3 regions of the Oceanobacillus sp. FSL W7-1293 genome follow, and region 2 is predicted to be linked to each of the others. Evidence: riboswitches for the same ligand, from Rfam matches in the RefSeq annotation. Region 2 holds a riboswitch; each other region holds the start of a gene.
The links. Region 2 has a riboswitch for preQ1 ahead of queF (preQ(1) synthase). Riboswitches for the same ligand answer to the same signal wherever they lie in the genome.

Region 1: it holds a riboswitch for preQ1, as region 2 does, so the genes downstream of both, queC (7-cyano-7-deazaguanine synthase QueC) here and queF (preQ(1) synthase) in region 2, are expected to answer to the same signal.
Region 3: it holds a riboswitch for preQ1, as region 2 does, so the genes downstream of both, MKY65_RS04460 (QueT transporter family protein) here and queF (preQ(1) synthase) in region 2, are expected to answer to the same signal.

The regions. Positions count from the first base shown of each region.
Region 1 covers NZ_CP150212.1:2,356,200-2,361,176, forward strand. Annotated here, with positions in the region: gene MKY65_RS11550 (3-hydroxyacyl-CoA dehydrogenase NAD-binding domain-containing protein) at 1-904, shown strand, start outside; gene MKY65_RS11555 (thioesterase family protein) at 891-1,364, shown strand; PreQ1 riboswitch class I at 1,614-1,659, shown strand; gene queC (7-cyano-7-deazaguanine synthase QueC) at 1,742-2,410, shown strand; gene queD (6-carboxytetrahydropterin synthase QueD) at 2,410-2,877, shown strand; gene queE (7-carboxy-7-deazaguanine synthase QueE) at 2,870-3,598, shown strand; gene MKY65_RS11575 (sulfite exporter TauE/SafE family protein) at 3,711-4,469, opposite strand; gene MKY65_RS11580 (DASS family sodium-coupled anion symporter) at 4,645-4,977, opposite strand, start outside.
Region 2 covers NZ_CP150212.1:1,054,096-1,059,072, reverse strand. Annotated here, with positions in the region: gene MKY65_RS05230 (queuosine precursor transporter) at 1-595, opposite strand, end outside; gene queF (preQ(1) synthase) at 642-1,139, opposite strand; PreQ1 riboswitch class I at 1,243-1,289, opposite strand; gene murB (UDP-N-acetylmuramate dehydrogenase) at 1,394-2,317, opposite strand; gene MKY65_RS05215 (alpha/beta fold hydrolase) at 2,489-3,295, opposite strand; gene MKY65_RS05210 (hypothetical protein) at 3,662-4,219, opposite strand; gene MKY65_RS05205 (universal stress protein) at 4,494-4,928, opposite strand.
Region 3 covers NZ_CP150212.1:902,319-907,295, reverse strand. Annotated here, with positions in the region: gene MKY65_RS04470 (ABC transporter permease) at 1-242, shown strand, start outside; gene MKY65_RS04465 (ABC transporter substrate-binding protein) at 260-1,246, shown strand; PreQ1 riboswitch class I at 1,439-1,483, shown strand; gene MKY65_RS04460 (QueT transporter family protein) at 1,492-1,974, shown strand; gene MKY65_RS04455 (DUF3891 family protein) at 2,120-2,887, shown strand; gene metA (homoserine O-succinyltransferase) at 2,976-3,890, opposite strand; gene MKY65_RS04445 (catalase) at 4,236-4,977, shown strand, end outside.

The DNA.
Region 1 (4,977 bases), 1.3 Mb from region 2:
TTTAGCAAATGGTCATAAGGTCAATGCTTTTGATCCGGCTCCTGATGCAAAAGAAAAAACAGAAAAAATGATAGATGCTATTTGGGCAACATTAGAAGAATACGGGGTAAACAACGAAGCTGCAAAAGAGAATCTGACCTTCTACAACGAGCTGGAGGAAGCTGTAAAAGAAGCCGATTTGATACAGGAAAATGTTCCAGAGCAGGAAGCCTTGAAAAAAAAGGTATTAGCCCAGGTGGATGCTGCTGCTAAACCGACAGCGATTATCGCTTCAAGTACTTCTGGATACATGCCTTCTGTCCTGCAGGAAGATTGTGTGCATCATCCAGAACGGATCATTGTTGCCCATCCATTTAATCCCGTTTACTTAATTCCATTGGTGGAAATCGCAGGAGGAAAGCAGACAGAGCGCAGTTATATGGAAAAGGCAGAGGAGCTTTATGAAAGCATGCATATGAAGCCGCTAGTGATGAAAGGTGAAATTGACGGCCACATTGGCGACCGGCTTATGGAAGCAATTTGGCGTGAAGGGCTTCATATCGTCAATGATGGCGTAGCGACTACGGAAGAAGTAGATAAAGCGATTGTCTACGGCCCTGGTCTTCGCTGGGCACTGATGGGACCATTTCTAACGCTTCATTTAGCAGGCGGTAAGGACGGGATGCGGCACATGCTTGAACAATTCGGCCCTGCATTGAAGCTGCCTTGGACCCGTTTAGTGGCACCTGAACTGACGGAAGAATTAAGCGAAAAAGTGATTTCAGGGACTGCTGAACAGAGCGGAGAGATTTCTATCGATGACCTTGAACACCGCCGCGACCGTTTCTTGATTAAATTAATGGGACTTTTAGAGGAAGAAGGCTTCTGGCCGGCAGAAAGGTTGCTCCCTTATGACAGAAAGTAAGCAAATATGGAAGGGTAACGTGTTACCTGAGTGGGTAGATTATAATGGACATCTGAACGATGCATACTACGCATTGATTTTCAGTTATAGCCTCGATGCTTTCATAGATGCTATCGGCCTGGATGAAGAAGGTCGAAAAGCAAATGCTTATACCATTTTTACGCTGGAAGCACATATTAAATATGTAAAAGAAGCGCATGACAATGAGGAGCTTCATACGAAAGTTACTGTGTTGAACCGGGATGTAAAGCGCGTGCATCTTTGGTTTGAAATGAAAAACAAAGAAAATGATACTGTGGCAACCAGTGAACAGATGGTAATGGGGATAGATCAGTCATCTGGACGTCCTGCGCCGTTTCCGGAATCTGTTGATGTACGGATTAATCAATTTCCAAGACTGCCAAAAGAAAATTGGCCAGCAGGAGCAAACACACTCATGGGTATTCGTGAGAAAAAGTGAAATGTATATTGGCAGCTGAAAACAGAATTACCGTATCGTAAACTGTAATGATGCTCCCTTTATAGTGGATAGAGAAGCTAATAAAGGGAGCATTTGTTATGTTAGAAGGCAGAACAAACACTTAAAAACCAACCTAATTGCTGAAATGTATTATAATGTTTGAAAAAAAGGAAGACATGCTAACATCATCAGGAAATATATGTTATACTGCCAATTGTAAAAAGAAATTGAATAAAATCTACGAACGAAGTAGAAGAGGTTCTAGCTAACACCCTCTATAAAAAACTAAGGATACCCATACCGCGCCTTAGGTATGGTTTTTTACATTTTTCGGGTGTTTAGAATTCTCTTTTTCAAATTGGAAAGGGGATTTTTTTATGGAAAAAAATAAACGTGCAGTTGTGGTTTTCAGCGGTGGTCAGGATAGCACCACCTGTTTATTTTGGGCATTAGAAAAGTTTGAGCATGTAGAGTTAGTCACCTTCGACTACAATCAGCGTCATAGCTTAGAAATTGAAGTGGCAAAAGAAATCGCTGAAGATCAAGGGTTAAGACATCATATTTTAGACATGTCTTTACTGAATCAATTAGCGCCCAATGCGCTCACCAGGGAGGACATTGAAGTAGAAAATGCAGAGGATGGCGGCATACCCAATACATTTGTCCCGGGAAGAAATTTACTGTTCCTTTCTTTTGCAACCATTCTAGCCAAACAAATTGATGCCAAGCATATTATTACAGGGGTTTGTGAAACAGATTTCAGCGGGTATCCGGATTGCCGAGATATCTTTACCAAGTCATTAAATGTCACCTTAAATCTATCTATGGATGAAGACTTTGTGATTCATACGCCATTAATGTGGCTGGATAAGGCAGAAACATGGGAATTAGCGGATGAACTGCAAGCCTTTGATTATGTCAGAGAGCGGACGTTGACCTGCTATAACGGGGTTAGAGGAGCAGGATGCGGAGAATGTCCTGCATGTCAATTACGCCAGCGTGGGTTAGACCAATATCTAGCGGGAAGACAGGAGATGAATCAGTAATGTTCGGGTTTCGTATTGTCGAAGAGCTGCAAAAGCTGGATAAAGATATTCATAGAGAAGAATTGGCCTATCACCAAAAACGCGTGATGGTAAGCAAGGAGTTTTCCTTTGATGCAGCGCATCATCTCCATTGCTATGAGGGAAAGTGTAAGAATCTGCATGGTCATACGTATCAGGTTGTATTCGGTATCAGCGGTTTTGTAGATGAGGTAGGATTAGTAATTGATTTTGGTGATATAAAAGAGATTTGGAAGAACAAGATTGAAACATTTTTAGATCACCGTTATTTAAATGAAACATTGCCAAAAATGAACACAACTGCTGAAAATATGGTCGTCTGGATTTTCGAACAAATGGAAGCAGCAATCCAGGAACTCCCTAACCAATGCCAGGTGGAGTTTGTTCGATTATTTGAAACACCGACAAGCTATGCGGAAGCAAGACGGGAGTGGATGAATCATGCGTGAAATTCCGGTCTTAGAAATATTCGGCCCTACAATTCAAGGAGAAGGAATGGTAGTAGGGAGGAAAACCATGTTCGTCCGGACAGCTGGATGCGATTACCGATGTGCCTGGTGCGATTCCGCATTTACATGGGACGGAAGCGCTAAAGAAGATATTGTTCAGATGACGAGTGAAGAAATTTGGCAGCGGCTGAAAGAAATAGGCGGAAATCATTTTGACCATGTGACGATTTCAGGCGGGAATCCAGCTTTGTTATCTGCTATTGATAATTTAATTGATTTGCTCCAGGAAAAGGATATTGAGGTTGCGTTGGAAACACAGGGAAGCCGCTACCAGGATTGGTTTGTAAAAATTGATGATCTGACCATTTCTCCTAAACCGCCAAGCTCTAAGATGAAAACAAACTGGGAGAATATGGATGATATTATCCATCAATTGGAAGCCAATGACAGATTAGCGCATACCAGCTTAAAGGTAGTAATTTTTGATAAAGAGGACCTTCGTTATGCGGAAAAAGTACATCAGCGCTATCCGAAACTGGCTTTTTTCCTGCAGGTAGGAAATGATGATTTAGAGGAAATCGAACCGCAGCAATTATCCCGGCATTTATTAAATAAATATGAATGGCTAATTGATCAGGTTGTGGCATCAAGTGTGCTGAACCGTGTCCGCGTCCTTCCGCAGGTACATGCATTAGTCTGGGGAAATAAGCGGGGAGTATAGTAAGAAAGAGTAAAAGGCTATTATCCTATTAAAAAGGCAGTAAGAGCTATCGCCTTTTTGATAGGGTAATCGTTTCTTTCATTTTCTGGCTTTTCTCCAAATGGATAGGAATCTAAATCAATAAAATAATCCCGCCGATTAATGGCACAGCAACCATTGCAATTTTTAATATTATTGGATTCAGCCGAGTGGTGAACTTCGCGCCGATATAAGATCCTATAATTGTTCCGATAACTACTTCTGCAAATAATTTTAAATCGAGAAAACCGACAGAATAATAACCGATACCGCCTACCAGTGCGATAGGTATAATAACAAGCATCGTGGTGCCTGCAGATAGCTGAATCGATAAACCGAAGAACACAAGCAACCCGATTTGGATAAACGGCGTTGAGCCAATCCCGAATGCACCTGATAGTAAGCCGGTAATGATGCCGATTCCAGCAGCTGTCATCCAAAACCTGCTTCTGGAGGATTGATTTTTCTCAGCAAATTTTTGTGTGGCCAACTTGCCAAACCCTGCTGTTACACGAATCCACAGCAATATGGCTGATAAAATGAGCATTCCGGCAGTAAAAAATTTTAATTCACTTTCCGGGATAAAGCTTGCCAGCCTGGAACCAAAAAAAGCTCCAACTGCGCCAAATAGCCCAGTTGCCAGCCCGATTTTTACCATGGTATTTCTTTCCCGCAGGTGGCTGAGTGTGCCTGATAACGATGTGAATACCATTGCTGCCAGAGAAGTTCCAAGTGCTGTGTGGATAGGAATACCAAAGACTTCACTCAACATAGCAATAATAAAACCGGAACCGCCAGCTCCGACAAAGCCAAGTAATAATCCAATCACCAGCATTGTACATAAAACAATCAAAACAAAAATCCCTTTCTTTTTCTTTACTACATAAGTCATTATAGCATAGCGGGCGAGAAATTTTGGAGAAAAGGAGCTTGAGATATAGGCTGGAAGGCTATTCAAGCTGACGTGTAAAAAATGAAAGCGATATGAAAGCATAGATAATTAAGCTTTTATATCGCTTTTCCAACAGTTACAACAAACCAACCCATTGCCAATAAGTAGCACTAAACAGGATGATAAGCAAATACCCAATCACAGTAAGCGGCACACCGGATTTGATAAATTGTTTTAAAGTAAACGTTCCTGTGCCGTATGCCAGCATATTTTGCGGAGCACTGACCGGCAATAGGAAGCCAAAACTGATTACAAATTGCATAATTAGGACAAGACCTGGACCATTAAAGGCTGCCGGCTCCATTGATCCGACCAAAGCGATGACGATTGGGATAAAAGCAGATGCGAGACTGGTGGCGCTGGCAAAACCTAAGTGAATCAAAATATTGAATAGCGCGAGCACGGCGAT
Region 2 (4,977 bases):
ATTTACGTATGCACCGTACAAGAAGATAAACAAATGGCGTATCAATTATTGCCACCATCACCTTCCATATGTACTGCGATACAATCATCCCGATTAAAACACCTGTTGGAACAATCCCCCAAAATGCAATCGTAATAAATAGAACGGTATCAAAAAGCTGACTGGTCATCGTTGATAAGCTATTACGTAACCACAGCTTCTTTCTTCCATGCCGGTGCTTTAAGCGGTGAAAGATAGATACTCCTAAATGCTGACTGACAAAATAAGAAACTAAACTAGCTAAAATAACGCGAAAGCTTCCGTTAAAAATCGTTTCAAAAGCAGCCTGTTCCTGAAAACCTGCTGCTGGCGGAAGGTGTATGGCAATAAAAATAAAAATCATTGCAATAATTTGTGTGAAAAATCCTGCTTGTATCGTTTTGCGGGCAGCTTTTTTTCCATAAACCTCGCCAACCACATCCATTATCATATACGTAATCACATAAACAATCGCTGCAGCCGGCAATACAAAACTTCCCATTTGAAACAATTTGACCGACAAGACATTCGACAATAATAATAAGCCAACAAAGATGGCGTTAAAATAAATATACATTCTCCTGTTCCCTTCTCTTCAAAGGTGCAAGGATCTTAGTTTCCCTCTATCGATTATCGATGGTTTCCGGATACATATCGTGCTGCATTAACCGGTTTTCTGCCATCTTTTCAAATTTAGTTCCGATTTTTCCATAATTGCAATACGGGTCGATGGAAATCCCCCCACGCGGTGTAAATTTCCCTCTTACTTCAATATAACGCGGATCCATCAGCTCAATTAAATCATTCATGATAATATTGATACAGTCCTCATGGAAATCACCATGATTCCGGAAGCTGAACAAATATAATTTTAAAGACTTACTCTCTACCATTTTGATATTTGGAATATAGCTGATATAGACGGTTCCAAAATCCGGCTGATTCGTTATCGGACAAAGCGTTGTAAATTCCGGACAGTTTAATTTTACAAAATAATCACGATTTGGATGCTGATTATCAAATGTTTCTAAAATCTCAGGTGTATAATCAAATGCATATTTCGTTTCTTTATTCCCTAGCAATTCAATTCCTTGAAGTTCTCTTTCATTTCTTCCTGTCATACTCGTCAGCTCCTTTGATTTTCTGTTTCCTCGCAGTTGAAAACTTCTTTGCACAAACTAAAAAAAGCCGTGCTCCCAAAGAACACGGCTTGATAATCGCAGGTTGTCCTTAGTTTTTTATAGAGGGTTGAAGCTAAGAACCTCTGCCTGAAGTTTAAAATAACACTTCATATTATAAGAATAGATCACAGGCATGTCAAATTTTCTTTTTATCCCAGCCGTCCTCTGTCACAGCCAGAATCTGGGCTATGAGACTATCCTTCCACATCCTCACCAATAATCCGCACTTCCCGCTCTAACTGCACATCAAATTTCTCTTTCACCGTTGCTTGAACAAATTGAATTAATGAAATATATTCGGATGCTGTAGCGTTTTGTTTATTTACAATAAAACCGGCATGCTTTGTAGAAACTTCCGCTCCGCCAATTTGCTTTCCTTGAAGATTACAGTCTTGAATCAGCTTGCCGGCAAAAAAACCGGGCGGACGTTTGAACACACTGCCGCAAGACGGGTACTCGAGCGGCTGTTTGGATTCTCTTTTATATGTAAGATCATCCATCATTTCTTTAATTTCTTCTTTGCTCCCGGGCTTTAATGCGAATGTTGCTTCCAATACAATATAACCATTGTCCGGAATATTACTTGTGCGATAGCTGAGGTCTAATTGCTCTGCTGTTAATGTCAGCAGTTCGCCGTCCTTTGTCGCAACTACCGTGCTTTCCAGCGCATCTTTAATTTCTCCGCCATATGCACCTGCATTCATATACAACGCTCCGCCGACAGAACCTGGGATGCCACAGGCAAACTCCAACCCGGCAAGCTCTTCATTTAAAGCAAAACGGGAAGCATCAATAATTCTTGCTCCGCTCTGAGAGATAACTTTATCTCCTTCTCTCCAAATAGCAGACAGCTGCTGCAGGTTCATAACGATCCCGCGGATTCCGCCATCCTTCACAATCAGATTAGAACCATTTCCAAGCATTGTAAACGGTACATTTTCCTGATTAGCAAAGCGGATAATCGCCTGCACTTCTTCATAAGTCGACGGGGTAATATAAAAATCCGCTTCCCCGCCTAATTTCGTATACGTATGTTCTCTAATCGGCTCGTTCACCAATACATTCTCTTTATTGGTATGTTGAATTAATTGATCATAAAGATGATGGTATTTATTCATGCTATCATTCCTTTAATTTGTCAAAAGCTTTTATCTATTTGACCTTTATATTCTCATTCTTTTTCTGCTTTGTTAGAAACAGGCATTCAGCTTACTCCAGTTGGGCATTTCCGCATAACTGAAGTAAGATAATTTGATAAATCAATCCTATACCATTGTAGTTGATTCGCTTTAATCTTGCCACAAAAAGCTATGAATCAATTTATCAATTTGCATACTTTCGTGCAGGGCACTGTGTGTCAGCTGCGGGTCATCAATAATCGTTTCTTTGAAATTTTGCTCGGGTATCATACTCCTCAGCGCCTTCACACTCTCCGGGACTGCAACTGCGTCTCCTGTACTGGCAATGCTGTACACATCCACATCCGCCGGAAACATATTCTGCTGCAGTATATTTATCGCATGCGAATCGGGTTTCAAATCTTCTGCAGCTGCATCTTGATGAATTTCAAAATATCTTTCATTATAAATGCCATCAAATGGACTGCCGATGGCTACAAGTTTATTAACAGATGGATAGTCATTCCTTACATATTCCATCGTATATTTCACCGCCAGAATACCGCCCATAGAATGTCCGACCAGGTTAACTTCCTCCACCCGATAATTTTCCTTGAGATGAAGAAGCACTGCCGCAATCCATTCTGTACTTTCCTCAAAGCTTGCACGATTATCCTCTAAAACAATCTGTACAAACATGGGCGCATATCTTCCGTTATTTAAGTTATAATCGACAATATCTCCGTTCTCTGTCACATAGTAGATAAACCCTTTATTTCCCCATTGGTACGTATTTTCAAAACGGTCAAGCATATGACCAAATGAATTCTCCGTTCCTTTATAACCATGTATAAAAATCGTCGGTGCTCCAGTATACTCCTCTGCTTGCGTTTCATCGTTCTGGTAAAAATAAATACCTGTTGCAATGGCGCAGACAACCAGGAGACCCAGGACAATACCTGCAATCTTCTTTCTCATTTATTTCCCTCAATTTCTGTTGTAAATCTAAGTACGTCTCATGCTCTGAAGTACATAGCTATTATAACATCCTTCCTTTGCTGGAACACCTTTTCTTCTGCTTTATGTGTTTATTTTTTTACTGCATTAACATATTTTATTGTTATAAAATTAAAGTAGAAATTTTAAGAAAATAATGATTAAAAAATAAGCATCTGCTGGAAGCACTGTGTTCATTCCTCCTCCATGGCTATCTACAAAAAGAAAGCAAATAGAATCTGCTTTTTAAACAGCATTCTATTTGCTTTCAACCATTATTGAGCATCCGTTCATAGAAATATCCCGTCCGATAATCTATTTCTGCTTATAAGTATTTACATAATATGATTAATGATGATGGTCGTCATCTTCATGCTCATGATCGTGGCCATGATCATCTTCACTGCTATCTTCATGGTCATGACTCTCGCCTTCATGGTCGTCAATCGTAATTTCTGTAACAGGAGACTTGGCAACCGGATTATGATCATCATCGTAAAGAACCGCAAGAACTTCCTGTCCATCTACTTCTGCATCACCCATATAAGAATCCCCGTATTGATCTTCTGCCACCGCCCATTCCTCTTCAGCAGAATCACGTATGTACCAGTGCCAATGATCCAAGCCTTCCTCTTCTGTTACCGCCTCTAATTTAAAAACATCGCCTGTATGGTAATGGTCGGATAACCCTTCAATTTCGATATTTTCCGGCACATCATCGAAGGAAGCTGCTTCGTCACCATGAGCATGGTCGTGCCCCTCTTCTTCATGATTTCCTTCTGCATCTTCTTGACTGCCAGTTCCTTCTTCCTGATTATCTGCTTCCTCATTCCCGGATTGACAGCCGGCTATAAACAGGAAACTGATTAAGCCTAATATAATTCCTAATTGCCAAAACTTCTTCATAGAAACACTCCTTCCATTATACGTAATGATTACGTTTCGTAATGATTACGATTAAATTATACATAGATGCCTATTAATGGTCAAGAGATTTTTTAAGGTACTATTTCTTCATAGACATGAAAATATGCTGCCATACTATGCTGATCGAATGATATGATTGCTGCTGTCACTAATCGTTTGGGCAAAAATGGCCTGAGACCTGATTCAACTCTAAAAAAAAGTCTCAAGCTCTCATAACCAAATATCATGAGAGCTTGAGACTTTTTTTTATCCTTTATTTCACAACAAGTACTTTACACGCCGATTGATGAACAATCTGCGTACTGACGCTTCCAAGCAGAAATCTTCCTACTCCTCCAAGTCCGCGGCTTCCTAAAACAATTAAATCTATTTCCTTTTCTTTGGCATATTCAATCACTTTAGAACCTGGATTACGGAAAGAATAATCTATCAAAACTTCTGTTTCACATGCTATTCCATCCGCTTCCAACTCTTTATATATTTCATGGATGGCAGGACGTGCTTCCTCTGCCAAATCGTCCATAAATGCACGGGCAAGGGCTGCATTTACAGTCGGCCCGCCATTGGAAATAACGGTAACCACATGGACAACGGCGTCTTCTGCAAGCTTCACCTGCTCTTTCGCTTCTTCTACTGCTTTTTTACTAAGGTCGGATCCGTCATAAGCTACTAATATATTCATACTCATCCCTATTCCTCCCTATCTCGTATTGTCTTCCTATTATTATCGTAACACA
Region 3 (4,977 bases), 150 kb from region 2:
CGCATATCATCTCCGGTCTTCGTGTTGCTTGGGCTTTTGCCTGGCGCGCAATCATGGCCGGGGAACTTCTCGGAGGAAACGGCGGCCTGGGGTATTTGTTAGATATGGGACGCTCCTTGCAATCAATGGATTTAGTGCTCTCTATTATGATTGTGATCGGTGTAATCGGTACGATTATGGATAATCAGGTATTTCTTAGAATGGAACGCTCTGTTGCAAGAAAATGGGGTGTTGGAGCTTAATGGAAAGGATGAAGGATATGAAAAAAATATTATTCGGCCTGGGTGCGCTTCTTTTATTAGGAGCGGCGGGCTGCGGCTCAGAAGAAGCTGCCGATGAAATACACATTGGATATTTTCCTAACTTTACACATATCACCACGGTAGTCGCACTGGAAAATGGTTACTTTGAAGAAGAAATGGGAGAAGAGGTAAGTATCGAAACCTCCACATTCCCGGATGGCAGTGCCTTTATGGAGGCTATGTCCACACAGGATATCGACATTGGTACTGTTGGCCCGTCACCAGCAACAACAACTTATTTAAGAAATCCGGAGCATGAAATCATTGCCGGAGCGGTGAACGGCGGAGCTGTCCTTGCCACCCGTGAAGATTCAGGTATTGAAAGCGTTGAAGATCTTGATGGCATGCGCGTAGCAATCCCGACTATTGGGTCTACGCAGGACATCATGTTGCGAGAAGCATTAGATGATGTCGGTCTAAAAGTAGATGACGAGGGCGGAACCGTAAGCTTGGTACCGCAGGCTCCTGCTGACACATCCACGCTGTTCCTGCAGGGAGACGTCGATGCTGCGGCCACGCAGGAGCCTTGGGGCGTATATTTGGAAAATCAGGCAAACGCCGACATTCTCCTTGATGAAGAAGAATTTGCTTGGGGAACAGAATCAACAACAACTGTTGTTACTGCGCGGAAATCATTTACGGAAAGCAATGAGGAATTAACACAGGCCTATTTGCGTGCCCATGCCCGTGCTGTAGAATTTATTGAAGAGAATCAGGAAGAAGCAGTTGAATTGTTTGTCAATCACATTGAAGAAACGACAGGCAACGAGTTGGATTATGAGGAGACGCTGGAAGCAAGCGAACGTCTCAATCCGACGTATGAAATCAACGAAGAAGTGCTTCAGGAAATGGCAACAATCAGCTACGAAGCTGGGTATATGCAGTCAGATGAAATTGAAGGATTGGTTAATCGGACATTTTTGGAAGCAGCACTGGAAGAATAACCTGATAAAGACGAACTCCCGGTTTGGCGACCGGGGGTTTGTTTTGGTTTGATTTCATTTTCACGTCGACTTCTTCTTCATTCTGACCGCTCTCAGTTAAACTTGTTTTTATTCAAAGACTTCGCGTTTTCCAAATCATTACATATACAAAACGATTGTTTTCCTTCTTCGATACTGGTATGATAGGCTAGGTTCAACGTGGTTCGTAACCATCCCACGCTAAAAAACTAGGAGGAAAACAGGATATGAATATAAAGACACTTGTAGTTAACGGGATTATTGCCGCATTGTATGTCGCTGTATCCCTGCTGGTCTCCCCAGTTGCATTTGGGGCGATTCAATTTCGAATATCAGAGATGTTTAACCATTTGATTATCTTTGATAAGCGTTACTTTTTCGGCATTACGATTGGTGTATTTGCATCTAATTTATTTTCAATGGCAGGCGGATTGGATCTTTTATTCGGGACAGCACATACCGCCATATCTTTAGGAATTATTATTTTCTTAAAAAAATATATTAAAAACAAGCTGACACTGCTATTTCTAAATACATTGATTTTCAGCTTTAATATGTTTATTATTGCCTTCATGCTAAATATAGCTTTACAATTACCATTCCTGCTGACATGGCTTACAACCGGAGTCAGTGAATTGATTGTATTACTGATCGGCATCCCAATCTTCTATACTTTATATAAACGCATACATTTTGATAAAATGATATAATACGGAGAAAAAGACGGTGGAGAATAAATCCATCGTCTTTTTTAAGAATGGAGAAGTAATTTTTTTAATGATATGAAATTCTGCCGGAGGTTCTAGTACTTTTTCGTTCTTCACGCAATCAATCACAAGGAAAGGAATGAGTAACATGATTATCCGAAATCAGAACGGCCATTTTATTTTTATATCACAGGTAGACCATGCTTCTGTATCTGGGGAAATAGTTAAAAATCTGTCCTCGGATTATTTCGATCATACACCTTATAAAGATTCCGTTATCTATGCAGCTGAGCAGCATGACTGCGGCTGGGAGGCCTTTGACAAACAGCCTTTTTGGAATGACCAGGCAAACCTTCCTTATTCCTTTATTGATTTTCCAGATATACCCAAAACCGTCTTATATACACAGGGTATTCAGCAGGTTCAAGAAAAGGATAAATATGCCGCATTATTATGCAGTGAACATTATAAACGTTTTCTCGTAACATCCACGCTCCCTGAAGCAAAAGCATTTGTTCAGCAGGAAGCAGAGCGGCAGGAATGGCTGATTAGCAGGATGGATCATTTTAATCAAGATATGTTTGAAATGGATTATACGCTTTTACAGTTTTCCGATACGCTGTCTCTGTTCGCATGCATGAATGAACCGGGAGCTGCAAATAAAGACCTTCATCCTTTTTTTAAAAACGGCGTATCCGTTTCAAACACCGCAACCTCCTTTCCATCTGCTTTTTCTGTCAGCTGGGAAGATACGGAGACAATAACAATGGAACCTTTTCCATTCTCAGCAGACTTTTCAGTTACTTTGCTGTACAAAAGCATTCCTAAAACAACGATTCAGCAGCAGGGGCTGGTGGATGCTTATGAGCATGCCTCTGTTTTATCAAAAACGATAAGAATAAACACCAAGAAATAAGGCTGGCAGCTGCTCCAGCCTTATTTCTTGGTGTTTTTAAAAAGGACCAGACGCATCCAGTCCCTTCTCTGCTTCATTCAATCTATTTTTACTCTCCTCCCCACACATAAGGGGTTTCTTGATACACATAATAATTCAGCCAGTTGGAAAACAGCAGGCTGGAGTGACTCTTCCAACGGTGCTTCGGCTGTTTTTCCGGATCATTATTTGGATAATAGTTTTCCGGTATTGCTGTATCGATTCCTCGTGCATGGTCTCTTTCATATTCTTCCTTCAATGTGTTTGCCATATATTCTAAATGCCCGGTTGCCATGATATGCTTTCCATCCTCAGAAGCAAGTAAAAAAACCCCTGCGTCATCGGATACAGCAATCAGCTGCAGATCAGGATGATTTTCGATTTCTTCCAAAGAAACCGTTGTATAGCGGGAATGCGGTGCTAAGAATACTTCATCAAACCCTCTCACCAGCCGTTCTTTCGGTGTTAACACATCATGTTCAAAAATCCCAAAGCATTTTTTCGGAAGCGGATGCTTATTAATTCCATAATGATGATATAAAGCAGCCTGTGCTCCCCAGCAAATATGCAGGGTGGATGTCACATGATCATTCGTCCAGTTCATAATCTCCTGCAGCTCTTCCCAATAATCAACATCAGTAAAAGACAGATGCTCCACCGGGGAACCCGTAATAATCATACCGTCAAATGTTTTATCCCGGACCTCTTCAAAGGTCTTATAAAAGGTATCCAAATGATTCTGGCTTGTTGTTTTTGATTCATGTGAAGCCATTCGTAAAAAAGAAATCCGCACCTGTAACGGTGTATTTCCTAAATATCTTAACAATTGCGTTTCTGTTTTTTGCTTTTCCGGCATTAAATTAAGAATAAGAATACTAAGCGGACGAATTTCCTGTGCATCCGCGCGCTGTTCATCCATCACAAATATATTTTCCTCTTCCAGAATCTCTTTTGCAGGCAACTCTCTCGGAATTTTAATCGGCATTGTCTGACCTCCACTTTTTAAACTTAACTTATCTCAAACGTTCTATTATCAATATGGATTATATCCGTACTGAATGTACAGCTTTTCCAAATTATTTGTCTATTTCTATTGTAATAGCTGGCAAGAAAAGTTCAAGTCCTCTCCCCTATTTTCCTTTAGAAAATCAAAAATGAATTGGATTTGAAAACATCAGGAGGAGCATTTTGTTCTTTTTGAAAATAGTCCAAACTCCCTTACGCTGCATTTTTTCCATCTCAGATAATAATCCTCCAAAGATACGATTAATTTTATTTGGATTGGCAATGCTAATGAGAAGAAATTTATAATGGAAATGAGGATAAATCTATGGCTGATAAAGAAAAATCCACGCATCAAACCAACATGGAAAATGATAAAACCTTAACTACCCGTCAAGGGCATCCGGTAACCAACAACCAAAATATCCGGACCGTCGGCAATCGTGGTCCTGGAACGCTGGAAAACTATGATTTCATTGAAAAAATAAGTCATTTTGACCGTGAAAAAGTTCCAGAACGTATTGTTCATGCACGCGGTGCAGGGGCGCATGGCTATTTTGAAACATATGGAACGGTCGGTGATGATCCGGTTTCCAAGTACACCAGAGCAAAAGTTTTTCAGGATAAAGGGAAGCAGACTCCTGTATTTGTCCGCTTCTCAACAGTAGTGCACGGCAACCATTCGCCGGAAACCGTTCGTGACCCGCGCGGTTTTGCGGTTAAATTTTACACAGAGGATGGCAATTGGGATCTGGTCGGCAACAATATAAAAATATTCTTTATTCGTGATGCAATGAAGTTCCCGGATATGATTCACGCTTTCCGTCCAGATCCCGTAACAAACATTCAGGATTCCGAGCGTTTCTTTGATTTTTGTTCCAATTCTCCAGAGTCCTTTCATATGGTGACCTTTATTTACTCCCCATGGGGCATTCCTGCCAACTACCGCATGATGCAGGGTTCTGGTGTAAACACCTATAAATGGGTCAATGAAGAAGGAGAAGCGGTGCTGATTAAATACCATTGGGAGCCGAAGCAAGGGATTAAAAATTTAACCGCCAAAGAAGCAG